One region of the uncultured Acetobacterium sp. genome, then DNA from elsewhere that is predicted to be linked to it. Evidence: riboswitches for the same ligand, from Rfam matches in the RefSeq annotation. Region 1 holds a riboswitch; the other holds the start of a gene.
What was found. A riboswitch is a leader RNA that binds a small molecule or an ion and turns the genes downstream of it on or off. The one in region 1 is predicted to bind cyclic di-GMP.
Positions count from the first base shown of each region.

Region 2: another riboswitch for cyclic di-GMP. It lies ahead of QZ998_RS08555 (type II secretion system protein); the one in region 1 lies ahead of QZ998_RS09445 (flagellar hook-length control protein FliK).

Region 1 is NZ_CAKMJU010000058.1:32,384-42,793, reverse strand. Features, by position in the region: gene QZ998_RS09450 (flagellar hook capping FlgD N-terminal domain-containing protein) at 1-200, opposite strand, end outside; gene QZ998_RS09445 (flagellar hook-length control protein FliK) at 256-1,893, opposite strand; cyclic di-GMP riboswitch class I at 2,213-2,297, opposite strand; gene QZ998_RS09440 (Na/Pi cotransporter family protein) at 2,428-4,164, opposite strand; gene QZ998_RS09435 (glycine--tRNA ligase) at 4,924-6,318, shown strand; gene QZ998_RS09430 (4Fe-4S binding protein) at 6,543-6,932, opposite strand; gene prfA (peptide chain release factor 1) at 7,195-8,265, opposite strand; gene QZ998_RS09420 (DegV family protein) at 8,458-9,336, opposite strand; gene QZ998_RS09415 (phosphatase) at 9,384-10,151, opposite strand; gene hprK (HPr(Ser) kinase/phosphatase) at 10,287-10,410, opposite strand, start outside.
Region 2 is NZ_CAKMJU010000052.1:21,076-31,485, reverse strand. Features, by position in the region: gene QZ998_RS08560 (hypothetical protein) at 142-540, opposite strand; gene QZ998_RS08555 (type II secretion system protein) at 871-1,443, opposite strand; cyclic di-GMP riboswitch class I at 1,619-1,724, opposite strand; gene QZ998_RS08550 (type IV pilus twitching motility protein PilT) at 2,385-3,440, opposite strand; gene QZ998_RS08545 (type II/IV secretion system protein) at 3,452-5,134, opposite strand; gene QZ998_RS08540 (EAL domain-containing protein) at 5,155-7,320, opposite strand; gene carB (carbamoyl-phosphate synthase large subunit) at 7,519-10,410, opposite strand, start outside.

The DNA.
Region 1 (10,410 bases):
ATTGAAAACTGCGCCATTTGGGTTGTGTATTGGGATGTGTCGGCAGTATTATTCATGTCTTGATTCTGAAGCTGGGCAACCATCAGTTTTAAAAAGTCATCCATGTTCAAAGATGTGCCGCTTTTTTTGGTCTGGGCAGCTGTCGTTGTTGCCGTTGTTGCTGCCGTACTGAGATAATTGTTAATGCTATCAGTAGCCATAATTCTTCCTCCTTATGTACTAAAACTTTTACAAAGCACTCATAAAATTAAGTACTTATACTAAATAATTAATTCGTCGCTGGCCTTGGTACTGAAGATTTTGAGCCAGACTGATCAGTTCATCGTTGCTGTCTTCAAGTTCGTTATTAAAGCGATTATTATGAAGGCTTCCCTTACCCAAATAATGTTCCTTTAAGGGTGAGTTGTGTTGGTGGTGTGAAAATTGCGAGCCATCATTTAATAGCGAACTCATACTTTCACCATTTTCAGTGGCTTCCACCGCTGTATTCAGGTTCACCGTTTCAACTTTTACATTTTGCAGAGCCAAACCACGTACCAAATGATTGATTTGATCTCCCAATAGTTTTTGGGTTTCCAAGCTTGCTGCCATAATATCAATGATCAACTTGCCCTGATTATAGCTCAGTTTAATATCAATATCACCCAAGTTATCAGGCGACAGCGTCATCTGCAATGTCATTGGCTTATTGGGTTCAAAATTGTAAAGAATTTTCTGCTCGACCTGGTGTGCAAGCTCGACCTTGTTACTTTGCTGAACTTCTGAGCCTGTGTTTGTTGTGATACCCCTTAAACTCAGGTCTTGAAGGCCGTGTTCACCAAGGGTTTGGTTTTCGGTCTGGTTGATCGGGTTTTTCTGAACATTTTCTGTTTGTTCTGGTTTGGAATTAATCGTTAATTCGACTTCATCTGCTAACTCGACCTGATCAGTTGAAACTGCTCGATTAAACACCGTTAAGCGCTCTGCTAATTGAATATCTTCAGGGTTATTATTGGTACTTTGCCTTTGATCATCGCCTTTGTTTGTTTGACTAACCTCTTCCTGAACATCATTGACTTGATTACCGATAACTTTTACGGCCGCCAATTCAGCTTCCGTTGTCGCTGACAACTTCGGTAAAACTTCAGCCTTTGTTTGGCCAATCAGCTCCGGTGTATCATTGATTTGATTACTGATGTCCTTTGTGATATCTTTACTGGCCACCAATTCAGACTCGATTATTCCTGACAATCCCGGTAAAGCTGCAGCGTCCAGATTTTCGGTCATTGCTAGATTTTGGTTCAAAACCTGAAATTTAGCATCACCCATCTCATTAAAGTCTGGTAGAATCTCTAACTCTGGTAAAATCTCTAACTCTGGTGTCGTTTGCCATTGACCACTGATCTCGGCTAACTGATTCACTTGTTCCTGATTGCTAAGAACTTCGGGAATTGTCATTTCTCCCTGTCCCAGTTTTAGATCAAGTCTCAGATCAAGTCCTGCTAAGGATGGATCAACACCTCCTTGTAAATTCTGCATGCTAATCATTTGCGACAGTTCAAGTGTTAGTAAAGGATCGCTTAATTGCTTGCCTTCGCGCTTTGCTTCTTCCGTTACGGCTTCCCCTGAGGGACTTTCCTTAGATCTGGCTTCAAGGCGATCTGTGACGGCTTGTTTGTTTTCCCGTCGATTGCTATGTGTGGTTGAATCGGTCTCTTTCGGATTCCCCCGCGCTTTCTCCAATTGCGTATCTGCCTGCCTGATATCCTGTTTTGAGCGATCGAGCAGATCTCTAAACTGGGCACTTTTTTCCTGGCCTTTTGCGTGTTGGGTTGCGGAACTATCAGCTTTTTTGCCAATTCCTCGCAGCCCATTCAATGTCGACTTTCCAGTCGATTGAAACTCGAAATTCATTGCCTACCTCCCTTCGTAAAATTGACTATTGTCCAGAACATCATTGCCCTGGAACAAACCAGAACGATTTAATGCTCTGATATTATATTACAGTCCGATGGACTGATATAACCCTTGCCAATCAAGTATCCCATAAAAATAACACGATGATACGGTTAAAGAGACATACTTATAATAATTATATATTAATGTTTTATTACTTTGCAAGCAATTTAAGCGATTTTAATTTCTGGCGATGGTCTATTTCTCATTTATCGATTAATCGCGGTCGTTTAAACAAAAAAGCAACGACAAGGCCGCTGCTTTTGATAGTTATCATTTTTGCAACTGGCTGTCATATAACACTGTATTTAGACCCTATAGTTTTGCGCCCTTACTTTTCAATAAGTATGCCAATATTATGTTGTTTTAATATTACTCTATTTAACCCCGACTGTCAATGCAAATTGTCCTTTCCTTAAGATAAAAAACATCTAACAGCCACGCTTTAGGCGTGTTTACAGCGATCGCTTGTGACACTGATCTGACCTAATTTTATGCGTCTTGATCCTTCGTTTCATTATTAAATTGACTCTGGGTAATCAGCCCCTTATGAAGCTTGAGCCCCAGAATCCCCTGGGCGATATTTGAGGCATGGTCGCCGACCCGCTCAATATTTGTTAGTAGATCTAAAAAGATGACGCCAGCATAAGGATTACAGACGCCTTCGTTTAATCGGCGGATATGATCATCCTTTAAATTTTCTGTCATTTCGTCAATTTCTTCTTCTTCATCGAGAATTTTATAGCACAGCGCTATATCTTCTGTTTCCATTAATTCTACCATATCTCGAAGGGTATTATTGGTTAAACTAATTAAATCTAATACTTCCTGATTGGCCAAATCACTAAAGATAATCTTATTGGTCGCCCGCACTTCCGCCAATTCGCCAATGTTCATCGCGTGATCGCCAATTCGCTCCAGATCATGGCTCCCTTTCAGAATAAAGGCGAGGCGATCATTCTCTTCTTCTGACATGTTTTCGTTGGATAATTTTACCGAATATTCGACAATTCCCTGTTGGAACTCATCGATTCGTTCTTCCCGTTTAACCACTTCCTCAACCAGTTTTTCATTACCATCCATGATCGATTCACAGGCGACTCGGAAATTTTTAAAACTCATTTCAGCCAGTCGATTGGTTTCTCTGACAACCTGACCCAAAGCGACCGAGGGGTTATTAAACAGCCGGTCATCGAGCTGCAAACCGCGTTCTTCTTCTTTTTCCGGATAAGCACGATCCAGAAAGCTAACAAAATAGCCGATGATCGGGAACAGGACGATGGTATTGGCAACATTAAACAAGGTATGCGCCATCGCGATCTGACGTGCCACGTTAGGCACCATATCACCGTCGCCATTGATCAATGAGCCGGAAATCCCGATGATGAATTCATAAACCGGATTGACTGCCAGCGTACTATCCATGATGGCAAATAAGACCATCACCCAGATAGCCCCGAAGATATTGACAAAAAGGTGGATAAAGGCGGCTTTTTTTGCTGCCGTGGATGTTCCGATACAGGACAGCAAAGCGGTAACGCAGGTACCAATATTGGTACCAATAAGGATTGGTATGCAAATCTGGATCGCCCCGGTTCCGCCAATGCTGACAAAAACACCAGAAAGAGCCAGCGCCTGGAGTAAGCCGATAGAAGCGCTACTGCTTTGAATGATACCAGTAATTAAAGTTCCGATGAGGACGCCTAAGAGAGGATTCTTCCCATAGGTCGACAAGAGATAAATGAAATCTTCGCTTTCTCGCAAAGGTTCCATTGCTGTTGACATCGCTGCAATCCCAAAAAATAGAATTCCGAAGCCCAGAACAATGCTTCCCAATTCCCGATTCTTTTTTTTGGTACTAAAGAGTGTAATCAGTGCTCCAAATCCAATGAAAACTGGTGCTATCTCCGTCACATTAAAAGCGATCAACTGAGCGGTGACAGTCGTCCCAATATTTGCACCTAAAATAACCCCAGCCGCCTGAGTCAGCGTCATCAGCGCCGCATTGACAAAGCCGACCACCATCACCGTGGTGGTACTGGAACTCTGGACAATCATCGTTACCACCGTCCCAACCAGGATCGCTTTAAGCTTATTGTTGGTTAATACTTCCAGCAGCTTTTTCATTTTTGTGCCGGCCAAAGTTTTTAAACCGTCGCTCATCATGTGCATCCCAAAAACGAATAACCCCAAGCCTCCAAAGAGACCAATCAGCATTTCTAACGTCATTTTTTCCTCCAAAAAATATCAAAAATTGAGTCCTTATACCAGCCAGTGCAGAATTCAGGCGACCCTCAAGCCGTTTGAGTTGATCGACATGTTCGCCCTTCATAATTAAAGATTAGACCACTGTGTGTCTAATCTTCTCGTTTCTTTGATTCACCAGGATAACTATCTTTTTTGCTTTTCATCTTTCTTAATCATTTATTAACGTCATTTTAACACTAAGTTAACACAATGAGAATCTTTTTTTCATTTTTTTATGATTTATTTACTTAATATTGCACAAAGGATTAATATTAGTTACCCTGGATTACAATTGTAACCCATTTCAATTTGACACAAATACAAATTATAGCTTGACAGTGCCATTTCTTTTTGATATCCTTCAACTTAGTTCTAGCTTTTAAACTGCTAGCATTTATACTAGCAACATTTACACGAATCAGAATTCAACTTAATATCAAAGGCGTTGAGAAAAGAATAATCAATGGGTCAAAGATTTAAAGCGAGCAGATGATGGTGCAAGATCTGTAATCAAACCCGATGAACGGCACTTTTTGAGCTGCAGCCACTGCCTCACCACCTCAGGTGAACGGGTTATTGGTTGACGTGAAATTCGTTAAAGCATAAGGTGGTTTGCTCTAGTAGCAGACAACTTGGGTGGAACCGCGGTTATACCGTCCCTTGTAAAATTACAAGGGGCGGTTTTTTTATTTAGCGCTAGCGCTAAGTATTAAAAAAATCAGTTAACTTTAGGAGGAAAAAATGTCAGATTTTACAATGGCTGAAATTGTCAGTCTCGCCAAAATGAGGGGAATTATCTTCCCTGGTTCAGAAATATATGATGGTCTCGCCAACAGTTGGGATTACGGCCCACTGGGTGTCGAAATGAAGAATAATGTTAAGAAAGCCTGGTGGAAGAAGTTCGTCCAGGAATCCCCCTACAATGTCGGGCTTGATGCGGCTATTCTGATGAACCCAAAAACCTGGGTCGCCTCTGGACATGTGGGCGGCTTTAACGATCCGCTAATGGATTGCAAAGCCTGTCAATCACGGTTCCGGGCTGATAAACTGATTGCCGACTACTACTTTGAAAAAGGTGAGGATGTAATTGTCGATGCCTGGTCGAATCAGGAGATGAAGGCTTTTATCGAGGAACACCAGATTGTCTGTCCCGAGTGCGGAAAAATGGATTATACCGATATCCGCCAGTTCAACCTGATGTTTAAAACCTTTCAGGGTGTCAATGAAGATACCGCCAGCGAGATCTTCCTGCGACCAGAAACCGCCCAGGGTATTTTTGTAAACTTCAAAAATGTTCAGCGTACCACCCGTAAAAAGATACCCTTTGGTATTGCCCAGGTTGGGAAATCCTTCCGTAATGAAATTACACCGGGCAACTTTATCTTTAGAACCCGCGAGTTTGAACAAATGGAGCTGGAATTCTTCTGTGCACCTGGCACTGATCTGGAATGGTTTGATTACTGGAAAGCGTTCTGCAAAAAATGGTTGTTTGACTTGGGTATGAAGGACGAAAATATCCGCTTCCGCGATCACGAAAAAGAAGAACTTTCCCACTACAGTAACGCTACCACTGATGTCGAATTCCGCTTTCCTTTTGGCTGGGGCGAACTTTGGGGGATTGCCGATCGTACCGATTTCGACTTAACCCAGCATCAGGATCATTCTGGCAAAGACATGAAATACACCGACCCGGTCACTAATGAAAAATACATTCCTTACTGTATCGAACCCTCACTGGGTGCCGACCGGGTTTTTCTGGCCTTCCTTTGCAATGCCATGGAAAAAGAAACCATTAACAGCGGCGACAAGGTAGAAGAACGTAACGTATTGCGGATCCATCCCTTCCTTTCGGCCTACAAGGCAGCTGTTTTGCCACTTTCCAAAAAATTAAGCGACAAGGCCGTTGAAATCTCTACCCTGCTGTCTAAGCACTTCATGATCGAATATGATGAAGCCGGCAGCATCGGCAAGCGTTACCGTCGCCAGGACGAAATCGGCACACCTTTCTGTGTCACTGTCGATTTTGATACCTTAGAAGACCACTGCGTCACCCTGAGAGATCGCGACACGATGGATCAGGTTCGGGTGCCGATTGCCGAAGTGGTTGATTATATTGCCAAGCGGATTGATTTTTAATTTGCTAATTAAGTAGTACCGACAATTATTACATCATGTTGTTTGCATCGGAGCGGACATGGCGGTAGCTGTCCGATTCCGCAGCAAACAACAGATTAATAATTGATCGGTACGGAGTTTCCAGTACGCCTATTCAAAATTTATTATTATAACAAAAAAACCGCCCCTGTTCGAAAATAATTCGAACAGGGGCGGTTTTTAAGTGACAAATTTTAGTTAGCGAATTAGGCTTCTTTCATCGCTAATACGTTCTGTGGACATGCGTCGATACAGATTCCGCAGGAAATACATTTTGATGGGACATCGCGGTCTTCTGATTGAACCAGTACTCCAAATGGACATGCTTCTAAACATTTACCACAGTTTACACATAGTTTTTTGCTGATCATGAATACGCCTTTGGCATTTTGCGTGATTGCACCGGCTTCACATGCTTTTGCACATTTACCACATTGTACACACACTAATGTTTTTAAACTGCCATCATCTTTAGTGGTGATTTTAACACAAGATAATTCTGAAACCGGTTCCTTGTAGAACGCTGTTGAACATGCTAATTCACATGTCAAACAATTTACACATGCTTCTTGATCTGCTACGATTACTTTTTTCATTGTTACTCCTCCTTAAGGACAATTTGATCTGTCGATCAAATTTTTGTTTATATTTTTTCAACTGATTTTCATTCTACTGATAAAGCTGATGATTGTCAACCTAATCCGGAAATTTTATAGGCATTTCCTACCTTGGTCTGTTTACTGCTTTCAAAAAGATAAAATATTACGACTCTTTGGCCGTACTCCTTCTAAATAAGCTTAAATTTCATCAATTTATTCCCTGCCAGAAAAAGCCCTCCATCATCGGAGAGCTCTTTTCTTATGCATGTTGCTTTAGTTTTTCGGTTTGGTCACTGGTGACCAGGGCATTGATCATTTCATCGATGTCGCCGTCAAGGAAGGCATCGAGTTGGTAGACTGTCATATTGATGCGGTGATCGGAGATGCGACCCTGAGGGAAATTGTAGGTTCGGATGCGCTCGCTGCGGTCGCCGGTACCAACCTGACTTTTACGGTTTTCGGCAATTTCACTTTGTTGTTTTTGCTGTTCGATTTCGTAAAGCCGCGCCTTTAAGATTTTTAGCGCCTTGTCTTTATTTTTGAGCTGGGACTTCTCATCCTGACAAGTCACGACCATCCCGGTGGGGATATGGGTAATTCGCACCGCCGAGTCGGTGGTGTTGACACTTTGGCCACCATTACCGGATGAGCGGTAGACATCAACCCGCAGGTCGTTAGCACCAATTTCAATTTCAACATCTTCGGCTTCCGGCAGAACGGCTACCGTGGCAGTTGAGGTATGGATTCGTCCGCCTGATTCGGTACTCGGTATTCGCTGTACCCGATGGACACCGCTTTCGTATTTCAGGCGACTGTAAACCCCGTTGCCTTCAATCGCAAAAATGATTTCCTTGATCCCACCAATATCTGGAATGCTGGAACTCATAATTTCACTTTTCCAGCCCTGACGTTCGGCGTAACGGGTAAGCATTCTAAACAGATCACCGGCAAATAAGGCGGCCTCACTCCCGCCAGCGCCAGCGCGAATCTCAACAATAACATTTTTATCATCATTGACATCTTTGGGTAATAACAGAATTCTTAGTTCTTCTTCAAGCTCAATCTTCTTTTCTGTTAATTCCTCCAGTTCAGCTTCAGCCATTTCTTTGAAATCTTTTTCAAGTTCTTTATCGGCCAACATCTCTTTGGTATCATCAATCGCTGACAAGGTTTCTGAAAATTGATTATACTTTTGAATGATCGGTTCGATATGGGACTGTTCTTTCATCAGCTTTCTCCACTGATTCTGATCACCGATAATCTCGGGATCGCTGATTTTTTCGTTTAAATCAGCATATTTTTGGGCTAAAAAATCTAACTTATTTAACATAGTGCTCCTTAGTATTTTAAATTGGAATTGGTAATCTATATAAGTCGAATTAAAGAATTTTGTAAATCGAACTGGCAATTGCTCAGTGTGCGGGCGATCACGGATCGCCCCTACGTTAAATCTTTAATTGAACATATATATTTTTGGTATCTATATTAATGAATACCGAGTATTTAAATAACTGCCTTAATGTTATGCAAACTGATAAGCTTCCTTCCATTCATCAAAGAAAAAAACCGCCAGGGTGCCAGGTCCCGAGTGCGTTAAAACCGTTGGTCCTAATGAGACAATTTTAAAGCGCTCGGCATTTAATCGCTTGCCGGCCATTTTTACAAACAGCTCAACCAGTTCCGGGTTATCGGCATGACTGATACCAATGGTTTGCTTGTCAAAGTGAGTTCCGTTTTGTTCCAGGTAGTCGACCATTTTTTTTACCAGCTTTTTTTCGCCTCTGACCTTGTCAAGCTGTTGCAATTCACCACTTTTATTAACTTCAAGCAGCGGATTAATATTAAGCATGTTTCCGATGATCGCAGTCCCCCTATTTAAACGACCGCCGCGATACAGGTATTGCAGGTCTGTCACCGTGAAGACATGCTTGACATGATCAATGTAGTAGTTAATCCGTTTCATCAGCGCTTCGATGTCATCACCCGCTACGGCTGCTCTGGCAGCTCCATAAACAATGTGCCCTAAACCGTAACAGACCGCTCTGGTATCGACGACTTCAAAGATTGCACTGGGGTACTTCTCTTTTAAATCGCGTTCCGCCAGGGCGGCGGCCTGATAGGTCCCAGACAGTCCACTGGAAAAAGCCAGATAGATAAAGGGTTGCTTTTCTAAGATTAGTTCTTCAAAACGTTTGTAAAAATCTCCATATGGAATCTGAGACGTTTTATAACGGACGCCCTGCCGCATATTCTGACAAACGACTTCTGATGATATATCAATACCATCGCGATAGGTTTTTTGATCTTCGACCACATAAACCGGCATGATCTCTATATTCAACTCTTGTTGATCTATTTCTAATATATCACAGGCAGAATCGGTTATGATTTTTATTGTCATTTTTCTGTCCTTTCCTACTTGATTTTCGAGATTTATTTTATCACAGTTTAGTCATTTTTCAAAAACAATTCTTGAGCATATTCCCGTGGATCAGCAAACAGTAGCCGGCCTTTGTTTTCCAGATAGTCAGTCAGCCGGTGGTAATCCAGGTTGATAATCAGTTCATCGGGAAAATCGATGGCGTCTAAAACTTTATCAACATAGGGAAAATCGCCAATATCGGTTGCAAAATGGGTGTCGCTACCAATAATAATCGGGATTTCCAGCTCTTTGCAGCGTTTGGCAATCCATTCACAGTTGGGTTTTGAACCTTTTCTGATAAAAAATGAACCATTATTTATTTCAATCAGGGTGTTATGTTTTTTGGCATCCTGCAAGATGGCCTCATAATCGAGTTGATAAGTAGGGTTTCCCAAATGACAGATAAAATCAATATCGGGATTGGCAATCGCGCCCAGCACCGCGCTGGTATTGATCGACTTTGTCTGGGGCTTAAAAGTCGGGGTGTGAAGGGATGCCGAAATAATTTCCAGCGAATCGATAAACTCGACTGGAATATCGGTATTTCCGTCGGCATCAAGAATATTGCTCTCGATCCCTTTGAGGATTCTGACATTGTTTATTTTTCCCGGTATCACCCGATAATTGGCAAAAAATAAGGGGGTTGGTGCGCCCGGCAAGGCTGGCCCATGTTCAGTGATACAGATCATCTCTAAGTTTTTTTGGGCGGCTGCATCGACTAATTCGAGGATCGTATTATAGGCATGTCCGCAGGCGATGGTATGGGTGTGGGCATCTAAAACATAGTTTCTCATGCTAATTTTCTCTTTTCTACTTGATTATATTGGCTACTATTGACGACTCCCGTCAACTTCTATTGTGACCTTCTTTTAAAGATCACGATCAATATCCAACTTTAAATTTAATGTTACTTTAAAATTAATATATTATTACTGGTTCTTTTTTTTCTCGAGTTCCCGTTTCTGGATGTCCAGGTCATTCTGATGAGCTACCCGGTCACAAAAAACCTGGGCTGAATGATAACCATACTGTTTGGTACGATTGTTGATGGCC
Region 2 (10,410 bases), on a different contig from region 1:
TCCGCGCTCAATTTTCAATGCGGGTATATAGATGCAACTATACCATTATTCCGAACATTTATCAACGTGATTTCTACATCAATATCCATACAAAAGCCGTGGCTCTTTCCCACAGGGGGGCGGCTCTGAAAAAAGTGCTTATTATCTTTCTCTTTCCGCTTCCAGATCGCCAGGGGAATAGGTGGTGACCAGGCCGCCCCGGCGGTAGACAATATAGTCGATGGTGGCATCGCGGTTCTCATCGACCACGGTGATGCTGGCATTCTGATTGACTTCGGCGCCGATTAGCTCAAGCAGGTCTGCCTGAACCGGGACACGGTAGTTGCCGGAAGCCGCAAATTCAATGGCTTTGGCGCGGGCGGCCAGATAAACCAGCTTGGCACTGGCGGCATCGGTGGTTTTTTGAAAGCTGAAGACCAAGCCGCCGATGATCATCACTGCAAAGGCCAGGATAATGACAACCGCTAAAGAAAAACCCCGATCAAAGGCGACGGGTTGATTGTTTTCAGGAGGAAACTGGTATTGGCTGATTGGGTTCAAGGGTGACCTCCGAGGGTTTGAAAAGATGACTGGCTGTGGATTGATAAGCAATGCGAGCTAAAATGATGCAGGTTTATTTTATCACTTTATTTGAAAACTTGGCTTAAATTGGTGTAAAATTTGGATGTTTTGTTCGAAACTTAATTGTTTGGAAAAGTTCTGCTAGTGGGGTTTCTGAACATTAGCTGCGGTTAGCCAGTTCAATGGAGGTTTTAGTCTAAACCGAGCCCTGAAATAAAAAAGCTCCCCATCCCCGCAAACCCGATGACGGGTTTGCGCCTGGGAAGGGGAGATGAACCCTATGGCGCATAGGGTGTGGGATTTATTTTATTACTTCACTGATGCACTGGGTACTAAATCATCTAATTTTAAATCATCTTTCTGGTATGTTATTTTCGTTACTTTACCATTGGCATCAACAAAAACAGTCCAAGCTGAAGTATTAGTACCTGTTGTACCAACTCCAGCAGTAATATCTGTATCTACATAATTCCCCATTGCTTTAGTTGTATCTGGTATTAACGCAAGAGCAGCTTTCTTTGCGGTTGCATCAGCTATTTTATTTGCTGTTAGAAATTTAGCTACTTCAACAGAACCTAAATTAACAGCTTCTAACTCACTAACAACGGTAGGACTTGCAGTTGGAAAAGTGCCTGTGACACCAAGTTTTACAAGTCCATTTGTACTTCCATGTTTTCCATAGTATTCAGTAGCTACTGCCTGTGCAGCTACATAGATTTCTCTCTGTTCTGCAATAGCAGCTTTCTTCTTCGCTTCATTTACAAAACCAATCATTGACGGTATCGTAAACGCCGCCAGCACCGCCAAAATCACCAACACCACAATAATTTCCACCAGGGTAAACCCTTTTCTACTTTTCCGTATGCTGTTAATTAATTCCATTTTCCCACTCCTTATTGTTTTTATTCTTAAGCTCTATATGATCATCCGCGCCTGAAGATGATTTATAAATTAAATTTATTATTAAGACGGTTCTATTTTCTCATAGCATCCATTATTTCGTCTTAATCATTTGCTTGCCGCGGCTTTTGGGGTCAAAAAAAGCCACACTGTACCGTGTGGCAACTGGCTGTCTTGTCTGGCTGGGTTTGCTAACCCAATCCGCTGATGTAGACCCTCTAGTTTTGCGTCACAGGGTTTCCCCTGCTTTGCCTTTATGTTCACATTTGCTTTTATTTTAATTTCAAACTTAATTTTAGTTGAAAGCCTCTGAAAAGCCAAGTAGCTTTGCATGCAGCCTGTTTTTCTTTGGTTTTTGTTGCCAAGGGGATGCGGTTCTTAGATGTAATATCGGCGGTTATGGTTTTTACTTTAGTCTTTTCGCGCCTTAACCCTTGGGTTTTTGAAATGAACGGCGAGATCGCTTTGCTGTTATCTGACTTAGACCCTTTCGCTTTGCGGCTCAGATTTTCAGCTGCCCATGCCTTTATGTTTGATGTTCTTTGTAACTAAAGTTTAAGTTAAACGCTATTAAAAGTCAAGTTAAAACTTTACAAGATGGTTACAACTATGATCTTTTTAAAGATTTTTAATGGCCTGGGATGATTATTTTGTCTGCTATTTTTAATTGTTTCGCTTTGTGAATATATTTCTAATTTATCCGCAGTGTTGCCAGTGAATGGGGGCCGTCGCCAACCTTTACTGAGTTGCGGGCGGTCACGGACCGCCCCTACAAATGATGATCGGCGTTGGTGTTGGGGGCTGGGGTTGGTGGCCAACCTTTACTGCCTTCGGGCGGTTGATAACCGCCCCTACAAACCGGAAATTGGTGGTCTTGCGTAACCTAATAGCGAACCCCGACGAATTGAATTGAGACGATTTTGCTATCTTCCAAAATACTGATTAAACTCCTGCTTATCACTGGCCCATTCGAGGCCGACTTCGTAGCTGATTTTCTGGTCCCGGACCAGCATGGCCAGGTCAGCGTTGAGGGTTTTCATGCCGTCCCGGCCGCCGGTTTGCATGACGGAGGCCAATTGGTGGGTTTTGTTTTCGCGGATCAAATTGAGGACCGCATCGGTACCGATCAGGACTTCCAGGGCGGCCATCCGGCCATCGCCGCCAGCCAGGGGCACCAGCTGCTGGGTGACTACCCCTTTCAAAATGCTGGACAGCTGGGTGCGGATCTGCTGCTGGCTGTGGGGCGGGAAGACGTCGATGATCCGGTCAATGGTATTGGCGGCGCCAATGGTATGGAGGGTCGATAAGACCAGATGACCGGTTTCGGCAGCGGTGACGGCGGCCGAAATGGTTTCGTAGTCGCGCATTTCGCCGACTAGAATGACGTCGGGGTCTTCTCGCAGCGAAGACCGCAGGGCCTGGGCAAAGGAGCTGGCGTCAACGCCGATTTCGCGCTGATGGACAATGCTGCGTTTGTGTTCGTGCTTATACTCAACCGGGTCTTCGATGGTTAAGATATGGACGGCCCGATTGCTATTGATGTAGTCAATCATCGAGGCCAGGGTGGTCGACTTACCGCTGCCGGTCGGACCGGTAATCAGGATCAGTCCCCGCGGCTCAGAAGCCAGCTTGCGGATAATCGGCGGCAGTTTGAGGTCTTCAAAGCTGGGGATGGTATCGTTAAGGAGGCGGATGGCGGCGGCATAGCTGCCCTGTTGTTTATAGACGTTGACCCGCTGCCTAAGCCCTTCCGGGGTGATATGGCAAAAATCGAGATCCTTGCCGGACTCCAGGGTCTTTTGTTCGTCTGCGGTTAGCAGGCTAAAAATCAGGTTTTCGATAATCTGCGGGTTATGGTCAAAATCACTTTGATAAAGCTTGCCGTTTTTGCGAAAGACCGGCGGCAGTTCCCGGGATAAATGAATATCTGAACAATCGTTGCGGCGGCCGTAGTTAACCAGCTCTAAAAAACTTGTCATCACTCTTCTCCCTATTCCACATAATATGATAATTTAAGAAATTCTTCCATCGAGGTGATCCCCTGGATGGTCAGGTTGGAGACGCTTTTGCGCAAGGGGATCAGCCGACCGGTTTCTTCGACATAGCTGTAAATATCCTCGATCGGTTCGCGCCGGGAAATCAAGGTTCGGATATTCTTATCGATGGCCAGAATTTCATGGATGGCGGTTCGGCCTTTGTAGCCGGTATTATTGCAAATATGGCAACCGCGGCCGCGATAGAGGGTGGTCAGCCGTGGTTCTTCGAGCAGCCCTTTTTCAATCTCAGAGGCGGCATAAGCTTGGCGGCAATTGGGACAGATTTTCTTAACCAGACGCTGGGCGACTACCCCGGTTAAGGAGTTGGCGACCATATAGGGTTCGACCCCCATATCCTGAAGGCGGACGACCGCTGAAACGGCGTCGTTGGTATGGAGGGTCGACAGTACCAGATGGCCGGTAATGGCCGACCGCACCGCAATCGAGGCGGTTTCGGAGTCCCGGGTTTCACCAACCATGATGATATCCGGGTCCTGCCGCAGAATCGAACGGAGGCCGACGTCAAAGGTCAAGCCGGCCAGAATGTTGACCTGGGTCTGGTTAATTTTGGCCAGATTCCGCTCGACCGGGTCTTCGATGGTGGCAATATTGACATTGCGCTGGCTGAGCATTTCCAGAATCATATAGAGGGTGGTGGTTTTGCCGCTACCGGTCGGGCCGGTAATATAAACCACCCCATGGGGGCTTTGCAGCATCTGCAGGATTTTTTGATAATCGCTATCATTCATGCCAAATTGACCGGCATGATCAAGTGGTACGTTCATGCTTAAAAAACGCATCACCATTTTTTCGCCGTACACCGTCGGCATACTGGAGCTTCGGACATTCATTTCTACACCATCAATCCGGATCCGAAAGTGGCCATCCTGGGGCACCCGGCGTTCAGCGATATCGAGATTGGACAGGATCTTAATCCGGGCAATCAGCGACTGATGGAGATTATTGGCCAGGGTCAGATAATCAACAATCAGGCCATCGATCCGCAGCCGGATAATCGTTTCTTTTTCAAAGGGCTCGATATGAATATCGCTGGCGCCGGCATTATGACCTTTTAACAGGACTGAATTGACCAGATTGACAATCGGCGCATCGCCCTCGTTGGTCAAAATATCCTCAACAAAAGATAGACTACTGCCCTCGACGGTTTTATTGGCCGCCGAGGCGGCCTTTCTCGCTTCGATTTCAGTATAGGATTTACGGATCGCTTCAAGGATTACTTCTCTTGTTGAGAGCACCACATCGATGTTCATATTGGTAATTAGCCGTAAATCTTCAATCGCATAAAAATCCAGCGGATCATTCATGGCCACGACCAGATGATTGTTTTCTTGAGCAATCGGAAGCAGGGTATATTTAAAGGCAATATTTTGGGGGATCTTTCCGGCCGCATCCAAATCGATGGCGGTGTCATTTAAATCCAGCACCAGCACATTGAGTCGTTTGGACAGCGCCTCCAGCAATTGCGCCTCGGTAACGTAGCCATAGTCAACCAGAATCGCCCCCAGCCGCTTGCTTTTGTCGACCTTTTGATAGGCCAGTGCTTCCTGGAGCTGTTCTTCCTTAATAAAGCCGGCGTTAATTAAGATATCACCGATACGAATGTTTTTAGTTTCCATTATTTTCCTCTTCCCAAAGATCAGGCATTATTAAAAATTTGCTGCTCAAATTCAGCCACCGGCATCGGCTTGCCAAAATAGTAGCCCTGGATAATATCACAGCCGAGGGTTCTTAGCATCTCGACCTCTGCTTTTGTTTCAATCCCTTCGGCAACGACCCCCATGCCCAGTTTTTTGATCAAATTGATGGTCGCTTCAACAACGATATAATTTTGTTGGCGTTTGAGATGGCTGTTAAAAAAGCCCTGATCCATCTTAATCACATCGAGGGGCAGGCAACCGAGCAGGTTGATCGAAGAATAACCCGAACCAAAGTCGTCCATGGCCATTTTAAAGCCATAATCCTGGAAGGCCTGACCAATTTCGATCATCCGGTCGACATCCTCAAAGATACTCGATTCAGTCAGCTCAATTTCCAGGCTACCGCGATGGATGCGGTACTGATTGGTAATGCTTAAAACCCGCTCAATAAAATCGCTCTGCTTGAGGTTTTTTCGCGACAGATTGACCGACACCGATATTTCCGGATATTTTTTTGCTTCCCAGCTTTTTAGCAGTTTACAGACCTCTTCTAACATAAACATATCGAGCTTTCTGATAAAGCCGGTTTGTTCAAAAATAGGAATAAATTCACCTGGCGAGATCAACCCCTTTTCAGGATGCCGCCAACGCACCAGCGCTTCACAGCCGCAATAGGCATTGAGATGCAGATTATACTTGGGTTGCAGATACATCTCAAACTGATTGTTTGCCAGGGCATCTTCCATCTGATCGATAATTTCTTTTTCATCGCCAATTTTCTTGCGAAAGGCATCGGAATAGAAAAACCACAGCTGATTATCAGCGGTTTTAGCGGCAATCCGCGCCATATTGGCCTTTTCTCTGATTTTATCAAGATTCCCATTGCGATCCTCAATAATATAAATACCGAAGCGACAGGAAAGCCGTTCTTTAATACCTATCGCTTCTCTTTCACTATTTAAGACGCCCATAAATTCTTTAATCCGCCGGGTGATTTTATCCTGATCCTCACACAGACAGAGAATCGCAAAATGATCGCCGGATACCCGGGCATAGGTTTCAAGCTTGGCCGTCCGATCCTGTAAGATCTTCCCGACCATCTGGAGCACCTGGTCGCCCTTTTCATGGCCATATTCTTCATTAATAAAGCGAAAGCGGTCAATATCAAAGGTCAGCATCGCACACTGACCCTGATTTTTCACCTCCAGGATCTCCCTGGCTTCCTGCTTAAATTTCTGCCAGTTATTGCCGCCTGTGACATCATCAACATAGGCAATCCGCTCCAACCTTTTTTTGGCGCGATTCTGATAAAAGAGAATAATCATAAAGAGCAGCGTAATCGCCAGCAGGTCGGCCACAATCAGCATCAGCGAGTACCAGCTGATCTGCCTGGTTTGGGCGCTGACCACTTTAGTCGGCACTCCCGTCATCAAATACCAGTCATTAATGGCCAGTGGTTTGTAAATCACATGCCGTTCCATCCCCCCATAAAAACTGGTATAGCTGCCACGCTTGCCGGTTTTCATGTTTTCAGTGATGGTTTCTAAGCGGTCGCCATCTCTGATCTCTGCTCTTTTCAGGGTTTCTAGGATATTATCGAACTCGCCGGGGCTGTTTACATGTAAGGATGATACCACCCGATCGCCATTGGCCTTAACAATATAAGAATAACCCTGGTTGGCAAAGCTGCCGACTTCCAGGTACTTTTTGAAATTTTCGGTTTCCGCCGAAGCCAACAGCAATGCCACCACCTGGTTTTCGCGAAAGATCGGGACTGCATAAACATTAATCAGTTTTCCATCGGTGTAGTCGATGATGGTATCGGATACGGTTGGTTTCCCTTTGCTGGCTTCCTGAAAATAGGTTCGCTCTGAAACATTTAAAAACATCCCGTCAGTTGTGACCGTATCGCCATTAAGCAGTGCCACCCCCATCCGCTTGTAATGATTTTCTGTGGCTGCCATGGTAACGAGGCGCAGCATCTGAGTCTGATCAAAATTGCCGCTGGCTTCAATTAGCTTACTGGCGGTGATTAAGTTTTCCAGCTCATTATCAACCTTGCCTTGAACCAGATTAGCTCCCTGGTTGGCTACCTCTGACAAATATAATAAGGTCTGCTTTTTTAAGGCGTTGTTGATCAATACTACATAGTACCAGCTCAGCATAAAAAAAAGAATAACAGTTAAAAGGGCTATAAAGCTGGCTTTGACTTTTCTGGACTTTATGTTCATCTCTCTGTTATCCCTTCACTTATTTTTTTCGATCTTTACAGTTGTTTTCATTCTACCAAATAAAAAGAACTTATTCAATGGTCTTGAATAAGTTCTTCTCTTAAAAGCGCCTAAAAATTTCGTTTAAAAAATTTATTGAATTTTTTTGATGTCAACCAAGTCGATCTCAGCCATGGTGCGGTTGGATTTTAAGCAATCCAAGAGCGCTTGAGCGGTGTCTAAGGAGGTCAGCAGGGCAATTGAGGTTTCGACACATTTTCGGCGCATCCGGACATCGTCATAATGGGGCATCCGACCCTTGCTGGAGGTCGAAATGACGTAGTTGAGCTTACCGCTTTCAATTAAATCACCGATGTTTGGCTTGCTTTCAGCCAGCCGGCGCACTACCTTGGTGGGGATATTATTTTCGCTGAGGATCAGCGCCGTTCCGACGGTTCCGTAAATAACAAAGCCCATTTCGTGGAATTGGCGACCGATTTCGACAATCGCTTCTTTATCGCGATCTTTAACGGTCAGCAGGACTCCGCCAGACCGTTCCATGCTGCGACCGGAAGCGACCAGGCCTTTATAGAGGGCATCGGCAAAAGTTTTGGCGACCCCTAAAACTTCGCCGGTCGATTTCATTTCTGGTCCTAACTGGGTGTCAACGTCCTGCAGTTTAGAGAAACTAAAGACCGGCACCTTAACGGCCACATAGTCGCCTTCGGGGTGGAGCCCCGGGGCATAACCCAGGTCAGCCAGCTTATCGCCGAGCATCATTTTAGTGGCAATGTTGACCATTGGAATATCGGTCACCTTAGAAATATAGGGTACCGTTCGCGATGAACGGGGATTGACTTCGATGACGTAGACTTCCTCTTCATAAATTACATATTGAATATTGACCATCCCGACAATATCCAGTGCCTTGACCAGGCGGCCGGTGTAGTCAATGATGGTATCGCGGGTCCGTTGATCAAGCGTTTGCGGCGGATAGACCGAAATCGAATCGCCGGAATGAACGCCGGCTCGTTCAATATGCTCCATGATTCCCGGGATCAGGTAGTTTTCACCATCGCTGATGGCATCGACTTCGACTTCTTTGCCCATCAGATATTTATCAATCAGGACTGGATTTTCCAGGGCGATGGTGGTGATAATATCCATATATTCTACCACGTCTTCACTCTCGTAGGCGATGATCATGTTCTGCCCACCCAGTACATAAGAAGGCCTAAGCAGGACTGGAAAGCCTAAGCGTTCGGCTACTTCGACCGCTTCGGCGGTGGTATAAACGGTCTCGCCTTGGGGTCTTCGGATCTGGCAGGATTCGAGCAGCTGATCAAAGACTTCGCGGTCTTCGGCGGCATCAATATTAGCTGGCGAGGTGCCCAGTACCGGCACTCCCATTTCTTCTAAATAACGGGTCAGTTTGATGGCGGTCTGGCCGCCAAACTGCACAATCGCACCGATTGGTTTTTCGGTTTCGACCACCGAGCGGACATCTTCTTTGGTCAGCGGTTCAAAATAGAGGCGGTCTGAGGTGTCATAGTCGGTCGAGACGGTTTCCGGGTTGTTGTTAATAAAAATTGCTTCATAGCCTTTTTCCCGCAGCGCCCAGGCACAATGCACCGAACAATAGTCAAACTCGATCCCCTGGCCAATCCGAATCGGGCCGGAACCAAGCACTAAAACCCGGTCTTTGCCGGTGGGATGTTCTTCGATAAATAAGGCCGCTTCATTTTCTTTGTCGCGGGTTGAATAAAAATAGGGAGTCTTAGCCGTAAATTCGCCGGCACAGGTATCAACCATTTTGTAAGAAGCATAGGTTTTAAGCGCTTCATTGATCTTTTCTCCTGATAATTCTTCAATCGTTTTATCGAGAAAACCGATTTCCCGGGCTACCCGAACCCGCTCTTCGGTTAAACCGAGGTTAGCCAGATCTTTTTCCATCACGGCCAGATGACGGAGCTTATCTAAAAACCACTTGTCAATTTTGGTAATGGCAAAGATGGTATCGAGGGCAACCCCGCGCTTGATCGCTTCATAAACAACAAAGCAACGTTCATCATCGGAATCCCCGAGCATCTTCATGATCTCTTCATCGCTGGCCTCGACCAACTTTTCGGTGGTCAAGGTTTCCATCCCCAATTCAATCGAACGGATCGCCTTCATCATGGCATGCTCAAAACTGGAGCCAATCGACATGATTTCCCCGGTGGCCTTCATCTGGGTGCCAAGCGTCCGTTTAGCATAAACAAATTTATCAAATGGCCACCTGGGGAACTTAACGACAATGTAATCCAGTGCCGGTTCAAAACAGGCGGTGGTGGTGCCGGTGACCTCATTGGTGATCTCATCAAGTGAGAAACCAACGGCGATCTGAGTCGCCACCTTGGCAATCGGATAGCCAGTCGCCTTTGACGCCAGTGCCGACGACCGCGACACCCGGGGGTTAACCTCGATCACGGCATAATTAAAGTTTTCCGGATTCAGGGCAAACTGACAATTACAGCCGCCTTCAACCTTCAGTGCCGATATAATTCGCAGCGCCGAAGTCCTTAGCATCTGGTATTCTTTATCACTGAGGGTTTGACAGGGTGCCACCACAATCGAGTCGCCGGTATGGATCCCGACCGGGTCAAAGTTTTCCATACTACAAACGGTGATGACATTGCCTTTGGCATCGCGGATCACTTCAAATTCGATTTCTTTCCAGCCGGCGATCCCTTTCTCAACCAAAATTTGATGGATCGGCGACAAGCGAATGCCGTGGGTGGCAATTTCTTCTAATTCCTGCTGGTTGGCCGCAATCCCGCCGCCGGTGCCGCCTAAGGTAAAGGCCGGCCGGACAATCACCGGGTAGCCGATGGAGGCGGCAATACGGACCGCATCTTCAACCGTTAGCACCACTTCAGAGGGAATACAGGGCTCGCCGATTTCACGCATCATATCCTTAAAGGCCTGACGGTCTTCGGCTTTTTCAATGGTTTCCAGATTGGCGCCTAGTAGCTTAACGTCATGGGCGGCTAAAAAACCTTCCTT